2 regions of the Bacillus cereus group sp. BfR-BA-01430 genome follow, and region 1 is predicted to be linked to the other one. Evidence: riboswitches for the same ligand, from Rfam matches in the RefSeq annotation. Region 1 holds a riboswitch; the other holds the start of a gene.

Region 1 (4,408 bases):
CCGTTTGCAATTATGGCAGGAATGACAACAGCTGCGTTAGTTTCTGGTAATACAGTATTGTTAAAACCAGCTAGTACAACACCTGTAGTAGCAGCGAAATTTATGGAAGTTTTAGAAGAAGCAGGCTTACCAGCAGGCGTAGTAAACTTTATCCCTGGTAGTGGTTCTGAAGTTGGCGACTATTTAGTAGATCATCCTCGTACACGTTTCATTAGTTTCACTGGATCACGTGATGTAGGTATTCGTATTTACGAACGCGCTGCAAAAGTACATCCAGGTCAAATTTGGTTAAAACGCGTTATTGCTGAAATGGGTGGTAAAGATACAATCGTTGTTGATAAAGAAGCAGATCTTGAATTAGCAGCGAAATCTATCGTTGCATCAGCATTCGGATTCTCAGGACAAAAATGTTCTGCTTGCTCTCGTGCAGTCATCCATGAAGATGTATACGATCAAGTATTAAATCGTGCAGTTGAATTAACAAAAGAATTAACTGTAGGTAACCCAGCTGAAAAAGGAACAAATATGGGACCGGTAAATGATCAAGCTGCATTTGATAAAGTGATGAGCTATGTTGCAATTGGTAAAGAAGAAGGTAAAGTAGTAGCAGGTGGCGAAGGAGACGACTCTAAAGGATGGTTTATCCAACCAACAATCGTTGCTGACGTTGCAGAAGATGCTCGCTTAATGAAAGAAGAAATCTTCGGACCAGTAGTAGCATTCTGTAAAGCGAAAGACTTTGATCATGCGCTTGCAATTGCAAATAATACAGAATACGGTTTAACAGGAGCAGTAATCTCTAACAACCGTGCACATATCGAAAAAGCACGTGAAGACTTCCACGTAGGTAACTTATACTTTAACCGTGGATGTACTGGAGCAATCGTAGGTTACCAACCATTCGGTGGCTTTAACATGTCTGGTACAGACTCTAAAGCTGGTGGCCCTGATTACTTAGCGCTTCATATGCAAGCAAAAACAACTTCTGAAACGTTATAAGAAGCAACAAAAAGAGCCTGTCCAAAATGTATAACTTTTGGACAGGCTCTTTTTACGTTTATAGTAGCAAGATAAGAACATTTTTGGATTAAGCTAATCTATTGTAATTTTGTGTTGGTATTACAACAAAAGATTATTATTTTGTACTCTTTTGCTGTAGGTCATGTTATGAAACTAATAGAATGTTACAAAATTTATTCGATTCGTCGTATTTTTCTGTATTATTTTTATGGAATTCCTGTATAATACAACTTGAAAGAAAATCTATGGTTAGGCAAGAGGACACTACTTTCAGTTTTATTGACTGAAAGTAGTGTTTTTATATTCACAAATTGTAACTACTCAGCTATACATTACATTTAGAAGTTTAATAAGTAGTATAATTGCTGCCATGAAGATAAAAATGGACCTACATCTCGCTCTTCATCTCTTCGTTTTAAAACTTTGTGCGGGGGCAGAAAAGGGCACTGACCGCTCCTATGCATCGCCAGCCCCACTCTACCATGTAAAAAAAGTTCTTGTCTTCCTTTTTTACAGAGTAACTGAGTAGTTACCACAAATTTAATAAAAAGAGTAATAAATATAATTTTTTAGACGGATAAAAATTCTTCTGTACTTATTACATCAGCATATCCTTCATTTAAACTTGCCAAAATGGTGTTATGAATGTAAACAGCGGGAATAGTCGCGTTTTTAAAGAGAAGGTCTTTCGTCGCGCAAGCATCATGGATAACGGTGCAATGAAACCCAAAATCAAAAGCAGCTCTAACAGTAGCATCAATACACATATGTGTCATCATTCCGCATATAATAACACGCTCGATTTTGAATTGCTGTAGTTTTTGTAATAGATTCGTTTCTCGAAAGCTATTCGGATAGTGTTTTAAAATTATCGTTTCATTTTGTAATGGACGAACGTTTTCGTGAATATGAACACCTTCTGTATCGGGGAGGAAGAAAGTTGCATGATCCTCAAAAGATACATGTTGAATATGAAAAATTGGCTGATTTGTTTGTCGAAAATATTGTAATAATTGACGAGCATACTCACTAGCTTCTACTGCATTACGTAATTCCATCTTTCCATTCAGAAAATAGTCATTTTGAATAGTAACGAGTAACAGTGCTGTTTTCATATTATTTATCGTCCTCCACTATATTTCGTATTCATGTCATTTTATTCAATGAGGTAGGGATATTTTCCTTTTCAGAAGAGAATAAGAGAAGATTTTTACATGTGGTGCAAAAATTTCAATAGAAAAATAATTGCCATACTTTAGAAAAATTATATTGACTCTAACTTTTTTGAGTTTTATAATAAAATTGAATTAAATAACAATTAAATCGATACATTCTTATCCAGAGAGGTGGAGGGACTGGCCCTATGATACCTCAGCAACGGGTTTTTTAATACCGTGCTAATTCCAGCAAGTCTAAAAAGGACTTGAAAGATGAGAAGATGTGAACGAGTATATGTATAAGTGCTCTCCTTCTTATCTTTTATTACTGATAAGAAGGAGAGCACTTTTTATTTTACCTCGGGGGCTCTACTTCAAATTGCTATAGGAGGGAAGAAAATGATTTCTTTTACAAATGTAAGTAAGGTATATGAATCTGGTGGAGAGCCTGTTCATGCAGTAGAGGATGTAACACTTTCGGTTAAAAAGGGAGAAGTGTTCGGTATTATTGGGTTTAGTGGCGCTGGAAAAAGCACATTATTACGCTTAGCTAATATGTTAGAAAGACCGACTTCAGGAACGGTTACGATAGATGATAAAGATATTACATCTCTAACAACAAAGGAGTTACGACAGTTAAGACAAAGAATCGGTATGATTTTCCAAAGTTTTAATTTATTTAATTCAAGAACAGTGTTTGGAAATATTGCATATCCATTAAAGTTAGCGAAAGTACCAAAGAAGGAGATAAAAGAAAGAGTAAATGAGCTGTTGAAATTTGTAGGATTAGAAGATAAAGCAAATTATTATCCAGAGCAATTGTCAGGGGGGCAAAAACAACGTGTTGGAATTGCGAGAGCACTTGCTACATCACCAGATATTCTTATTTGTGATGAAGCAACATCGGCATTAGATCCTGAAACAACTACAGAAATTTTGAATCTATTAAAGAAAATAAATAAAGAATATAAATTAACAATTCTCCTCATTACACATGAAATGCAAGTTGTGAAAGAAATTTGTCACCGCGTGGCAGTTATGGAGAAAGGGAGAGTCATTGAAGAAGGGGCATTATTTGATATCTTTACAAAACCAAAAACAAAAACGACTCAAAATTTTGTTCGTTCTGTTGTGAATGACCATTTACCAGAAAGTGTATTAGCAAAAATTCAAAATGGCGGACAGATTTATCGATTAACATTTACGGGTGAAGAGACAGGACAGCCGGTATTATCATATATTGCCAAAAATTATAATGTGGATGTAAATGTACTCTACGGCAACATTATTGAATTACAAAATGTTTTATTTGGAAATCTTCTTGTAGAACTGCAAGGTGAGCAAAAAGAAATTCAAAAGGCCTTACAACATCTAAGACTGCAAGTACAACTAAAGGAGGTTGAAGCACATGCGAGTTGATTGGAGTATATTTTGGCCACGGATTCTCGATGCGACAGGGGATACCCTCTTAATGGTAATTGTAACTCTTATATTTGCCACAATACTTGGTATACCTCTAGGTTTACTTTTATATGTGACAAGGAAAGGTAATTTTTTAGAAAATAAATTGGTCTTTTCTATTCTTAATATTGTTATTAATACGATTCGTCCCATTCCGTTTATTATCTTTTTAGTAGCTTTAAGTCCAATTACAAGAACTGTTATTGGAACAACAATCGGAACAGCAGCAGCGATTTTTCCAATGACACTTGTTGCTTCCATTGGAATTGCCAGAATGGTAGAAACAAACCTTGTTTCAGTGCCGAAAGGAGTAATCGAGGCCGCGCAAGCAATGGGGGCATCACCATTAAGAATTGTGTTTGAAATTCTTGTTCCAGAAGCGTTGGCGCCATTAATTTTAGGGGTTACGTTTATGACTGTTGGCTTAATTGAATTTTCAGCAGTAGCTGGGCTTGTCGGTGGCGGTGGTCTTGGTGATTTAGCAATGACATATGGCTATCAACGCTTTGACACATCAGTTATGTTCGTAACAGTTGTATTGCTTATTATTCTTGTACAATTAGCTCAACATGTAGGAAATTATTTTGCCAAAATATTTTTAAGAAGGTCATAAAAAAGAGAAGAGGGATAGAAGATGAAAAAGATAGTAGCATTTGCATTATCAGCACTGGTTAGTGTATCGGTATTAAGTGGTTGCGGAGCTGATGCAAAAGAAAAAGTTGTTCGCATCGGTGTAACAGGAACGGATGGAGAATCTTGGAGCATTCTTC
Region 2 (4,408 bases), on a different contig from region 1:
TGTTTATCACAAGGATATGGCCATTTTATTTCAATGTATTCTTTTGAAAAGTCAGCTTCATTACAATAAATCTTTTCTTTTGGAACAAGCCCATCTAAAAGGGGATGCACAAAGAAATCCATTCCTCCTGAAATGACATAGAAAGAAAGATCATTTTTATTTATAAACTGTACAAATTCCTGAAAACCACTACGTATACTTGCCTTGTTTTTTAAAAATGAAATGATATTGTCATGGAGATTGGTCGGTAATAAATGAAAAAGTTGCGACACACCTTCTTGAATCGAAAGATCTTGAGCTAATATCTGTTTCTTTATTTCCTCAGCCTTTGGTGGCGCGAAATATTCCATAATAGAAATGATATTGTCGTTATTTGTAATTGTGCCATCAAAGTCGCAGAAAATTTGAATGCTCATATTTTCACCTCACGCGATGGGTTTCCCCATAATTGTAGTGCGGTATGTAAATCAGCATCATCTACTTCATGTAATGGTGTTCCTTGCAAAGTTGCATCAATTGCTGCACGCAATGCTTTTCCTCCGCCTTGGGCACCATTGGGATGACCATGGATACCACCACCAGCGTTAATGACAACATCATTTCCAAAGTCACGAAGGGTAAATGGAACAAATCCAGGGTGAATGCCAGCTGATGGAACAGGGAAACTTCTTTTTAAATGAGAATCTGCTATTGTTAATGTTTCTGCAATTTGAAGGGCATCTTCTTTTTCTAACGCAACATTTCCATATGGCGATGGGAATAAAGAAAAGTCTGCACCAGCATAACGAAGCAATTTTCCAAGTAATAGGGAATGGGAAAAGCCGTATAATTTTGATGATGTATAAGCACCGCTAACAGCAGGGTGAGCCATGATAGGAACATTGATATCTTGATCTTCCGCTAGTGCTTGTAGTACATCTAATCCATATGCAAACGCATTAAACAGCAGAAGATCAGCACCAGCATTTACTGCCCGTTTTGCCCTTTCTTTTACATCATAAGTACGACCGGTTATATTTACTGCATATAAAGTTCTATGACCATATGTTTCATAAACAGATTGCAATACTTCTTTTCCAGAACGAACTCGTTTTTCAAGTGGTGTTAATGCATTTTCGAATAAAATTTCATCATCTTTTACGATATCCACTCCGCCAATTGCTTGATCACGAAGCTGCGTCTTCAAATATCCAATATTTCGCCCAATCATTCCTTTAAAAATGCTCATTAAAAGTGGACGATTATGAACATGTAACCTCTTTCTCACACCCTCAATTCCAAATTTTGGTCCAGAGAACTGTCTTTTCAAATCATCTGAGAACGTGAGATCAATAAGTTTAATTTCCCCATCTAATGATAATTTTCCAAACGTTGTCGTTAAAATTGCTGGTAAATCGGGACTGAAATTTAACGATGGATAATGAATTTTGATTATACCTTTTGTTACTTTTTTGCCAAGATAGTTGTTTACATCTTCTTGTTGTGGGAGTTCTTCTACATGAACAACATTGCCTTTATGTTGTTTTAATTGTTTTTGTAATAACTGGGGTAAATGTGTCCATGAACCAATCGTTAAGCCAAGAGCGATTTGCTCTGCTGTTTTTGTTAAGTTGTGAGAATCATCATGAATTAAATATGTTGCAATTATTCCGCTCATTTTCATAACCTCCTAGTTAAATAAAAAAACCTCTCAGCTAAGGAGAGGTTTTTTTACAACCAGCTCCTTATCTGTCAGCGTAACGCTGCGAGAATTAGCACCGTGTCTACATTTGTAGATCGGTTGCCGGGCTTCGTCGGGCTCGTCCCTCCACCAGCTCTTGATAAGAAGTATTTGGAAATATTTTAATTTTTTTTGATATCTGAATTTTGACAGAGATAACTTAAGTTGTCAATGGTTTTTTGAAAATTTTTAATTTACCAATTCGGTGAATAGCTTCTTGCAATCGTTCTTCACTATGTAAGAGACCAATTCTTACATAGCCTTCACCATGTTTTCCAAAACCAATGCCCGGAGCAACTGCAACGTGCGCTTGATTTAATAATAGATCGGCAAATTGTTCAGAATGATAACCATTTGGAACTGGTAACCAAGCAAAGAAGGACCCTTTTGGAGCCTTAACATTCCAGCCGATGGAATGACATGCCGAAATAAGAGCATTCCTCCTAGATTCATAGCGGTTCACTAATTCGGTTACACAAGTTTGCGAACTTAATAATGCTTCGCAAGCAGCTTCCTGAATAGCGCCGAAAAGACTAACATACATATGATCTTGCAGTAGATTAATCGTTTCGATGACACTTTCATTCCCAACTGCAAACGCGATGCGCCAACCAGCCATATTAAATGTTTTTGATAATGTATAAATTTCAATGCCTGTATTTTTAGCACCGTTAGCCTGTAGAAAACTGATCGGTTTTTTTGCATCAAAACCGATAGCGCCATAAGCAAAATCATGCACAACTAAAATGTTATGTTCATTTGCAAAACGGACTGTTTCTTCAAAAAATTCTTTTGAAGCGATCGCACCAGTTGGATTGTTTGGATAATTTAAAAACATTAATTTTGCCTGCTTGACAGTATCTTCGCTTATTTTCATGTAATCCGGTAAAAAATGATTCTCTGCTAATAGTGGCATTGTTTCAAGCTTTGCCTTCGCTAAAGCAATACCAGATAAATAGTCAGGATATCCAGGATCAGGAACAAGAATTGTTTCACCAGGATTTGTAAAACAAAGTGGCAATTCTACTAATCCCGCTTTTCCACCAAATAAAATCGCAACTTCTGTTTTTGGATTTATTTTTACCCCGTATTCACGTTCATAAAATATTGCAATAGCCTCTTTTAAGCTGTTATGTCCACGAAATGGTGGATATTTATGATGAAGCCCCTTTTCTGCTGCATGTTGTAAAGATTTTACGATATGCGGCGGTGTTGGTTGATCGGGATTCCCTTGCCCTAAGTTGATGACATCATGTCCAGCTTCTATTACTTTATTGACTTTTGCGACAAGTGAAGCGAAAAATTGTGTTGGAAGTGATGTCATAAGCTTGGAAGGTTGAAAATCTTTCATACTTTCCACCTCTTTTGAAAGTTGTTACAATTCTAGTGACAAATGATATAATCTTTCCAAGATTTTGTAAAGAGAAAAATAAAGAATGGGGCTGAAAAAATGAAAGTCGCATGTATTCAAATGGATATTGTTTTTGGTGATGTAACTTTAAATGTAGAGCACGCAGAGAAAAAAATAGAAGAGGCAATGAAAGAGAAACCAGATGTAATTGTATTGCCTGAACTTTGGACAACAGGATATGATTTGAAGCGACTTCCTGAAATTTCGGATAAGGACGGAAAACAAACAAAAGAAGTGCTTTCAAAATGGGCAAAAGAATTTAGCGTGAACATTGTCGGCGGTTCTGTTGCAAAGCAGACAGAGAAAGGTGTTACAAATACGATGTATATTATAAATCGCCAAGGAAACGTACAACATGAATATAGCAAAGTGCACTTGTTTCAATTAATGAACGAACATAAGTATTTAATAGCAGGACATGAAACAGGAGAATTTACTTTAGATGAAGTTCAGTGCGGAGGGGTTATTTGCTATGATATTCGTTTTCCAGAATGGATACGCGTACATACTGCTAAAGGAGCAAAAATCGTATTTGTAGTAGCAGAATGGCCGCTTGTTCGCATTGAGCATTGGCGTTTATTACTGCAAGCGAGAGCAATTGAAAATCAATGTTATGTCGTAGCGTGTAATCGAGTAGGAAAAGATTCAAATAACGTGTTTGGCGGTCACTCGCTTATTATTGACCCATGGGGGAAAATTGTCGCGGAGGCACAAGAAGGAGAAATCATTCTTTATGGACATATAGAGCTAGAAAAGATAGAAGAGGTCCGAAAAGGAATTCCCGTCTTTATGGATCGCCGTTTGGAATTGTATAAATAAAAAGATTGACAAATGATTTTTATTCTTGTTATAGTCTTCATCAGAAAGTTAAAAATTCGAATAAGTCGTACAACTCTTATCAAGAGCAGGTGGAGGGATTTGGCCCTATGAAACCCAGCAACCGACCGTAATACCATTGTGAAATGGGGCGCTTATGCGCCAAAAAGGCACGGTGCTAATTCCAGCAGAAAATGAATTTTCTGGCAGATAAGAGGGGAGAAGATACACTTCAAACCTCTTTCTTCATGGAAAGAGGTTTTTCTTATGTTGAGGAAACCTCTGAATTAAAAAGGAGGATGAGACAGTGGGATATTATACATTAACGGAAGAAACAGCAGTACAATATGTCAAAGAGCAGGGATATTTTGAAAAAGAAGCAACAATCGTTTGCCGAGAAATAGGGGATGGGAACTTAAATTATGTATTCCATCTTCATGATGGGGAGCAAGGAATCATTG

The links. Region 1 has a riboswitch for S-adenosylmethionine ahead of MR058_RS12530 (methionine ABC transporter ATP-binding protein). Riboswitches for the same ligand answer to the same signal wherever they lie in the genome.
Region 2: another riboswitch for S-adenosylmethionine. It lies ahead of mtnW (2,3-diketo-5-methylthiopentyl-1-phosphate enolase); the one in region 1 lies ahead of MR058_RS12530 (methionine ABC transporter ATP-binding protein).

The regions. Positions count from the first base shown of each region.
Region 1 covers NZ_JAKUEW010000006.1:29,961-34,368, forward strand. Annotated here, with positions in the region: gene pruA (L-glutamate gamma-semialdehyde dehydrogenase) at 1-999, shown strand, start outside; gene MR058_RS12525 (cysteine hydrolase family protein) at 1,590-2,135, opposite strand; SAM riboswitch class I at 2,352-2,457, shown strand; gene MR058_RS12530 (methionine ABC transporter ATP-binding protein) at 2,577-3,596, shown strand; gene MR058_RS12535 (methionine ABC transporter permease) at 3,586-4,251, shown strand; gene MR058_RS12540 (MetQ/NlpA family ABC transporter substrate-binding protein) at 4,273-4,408, shown strand, end outside.
Region 2 covers NZ_JAKUEW010000003.1:106,963-111,370, reverse strand. Annotated here, with positions in the region: gene MR058_RS08800 (2-hydroxy-3-keto-5-methylthiopentenyl-1-phosphate phosphatase) at 1-416, opposite strand, end outside; gene mtnW (2,3-diketo-5-methylthiopentyl-1-phosphate enolase) at 413-1,657, opposite strand; SAM riboswitch class I at 1,722-1,827, opposite strand; gene MR058_RS08790 (pyridoxal phosphate-dependent aminotransferase) at 1,881-3,071, opposite strand; partial or broken gene MR058_RS08785 (carbon-nitrogen family hydrolase) at 3,086-3,950, shown strand; SAM riboswitch class I at 4,024-4,164, shown strand; gene mtnK (S-methyl-5-thioribose kinase) at 4,255-4,408, shown strand, end outside.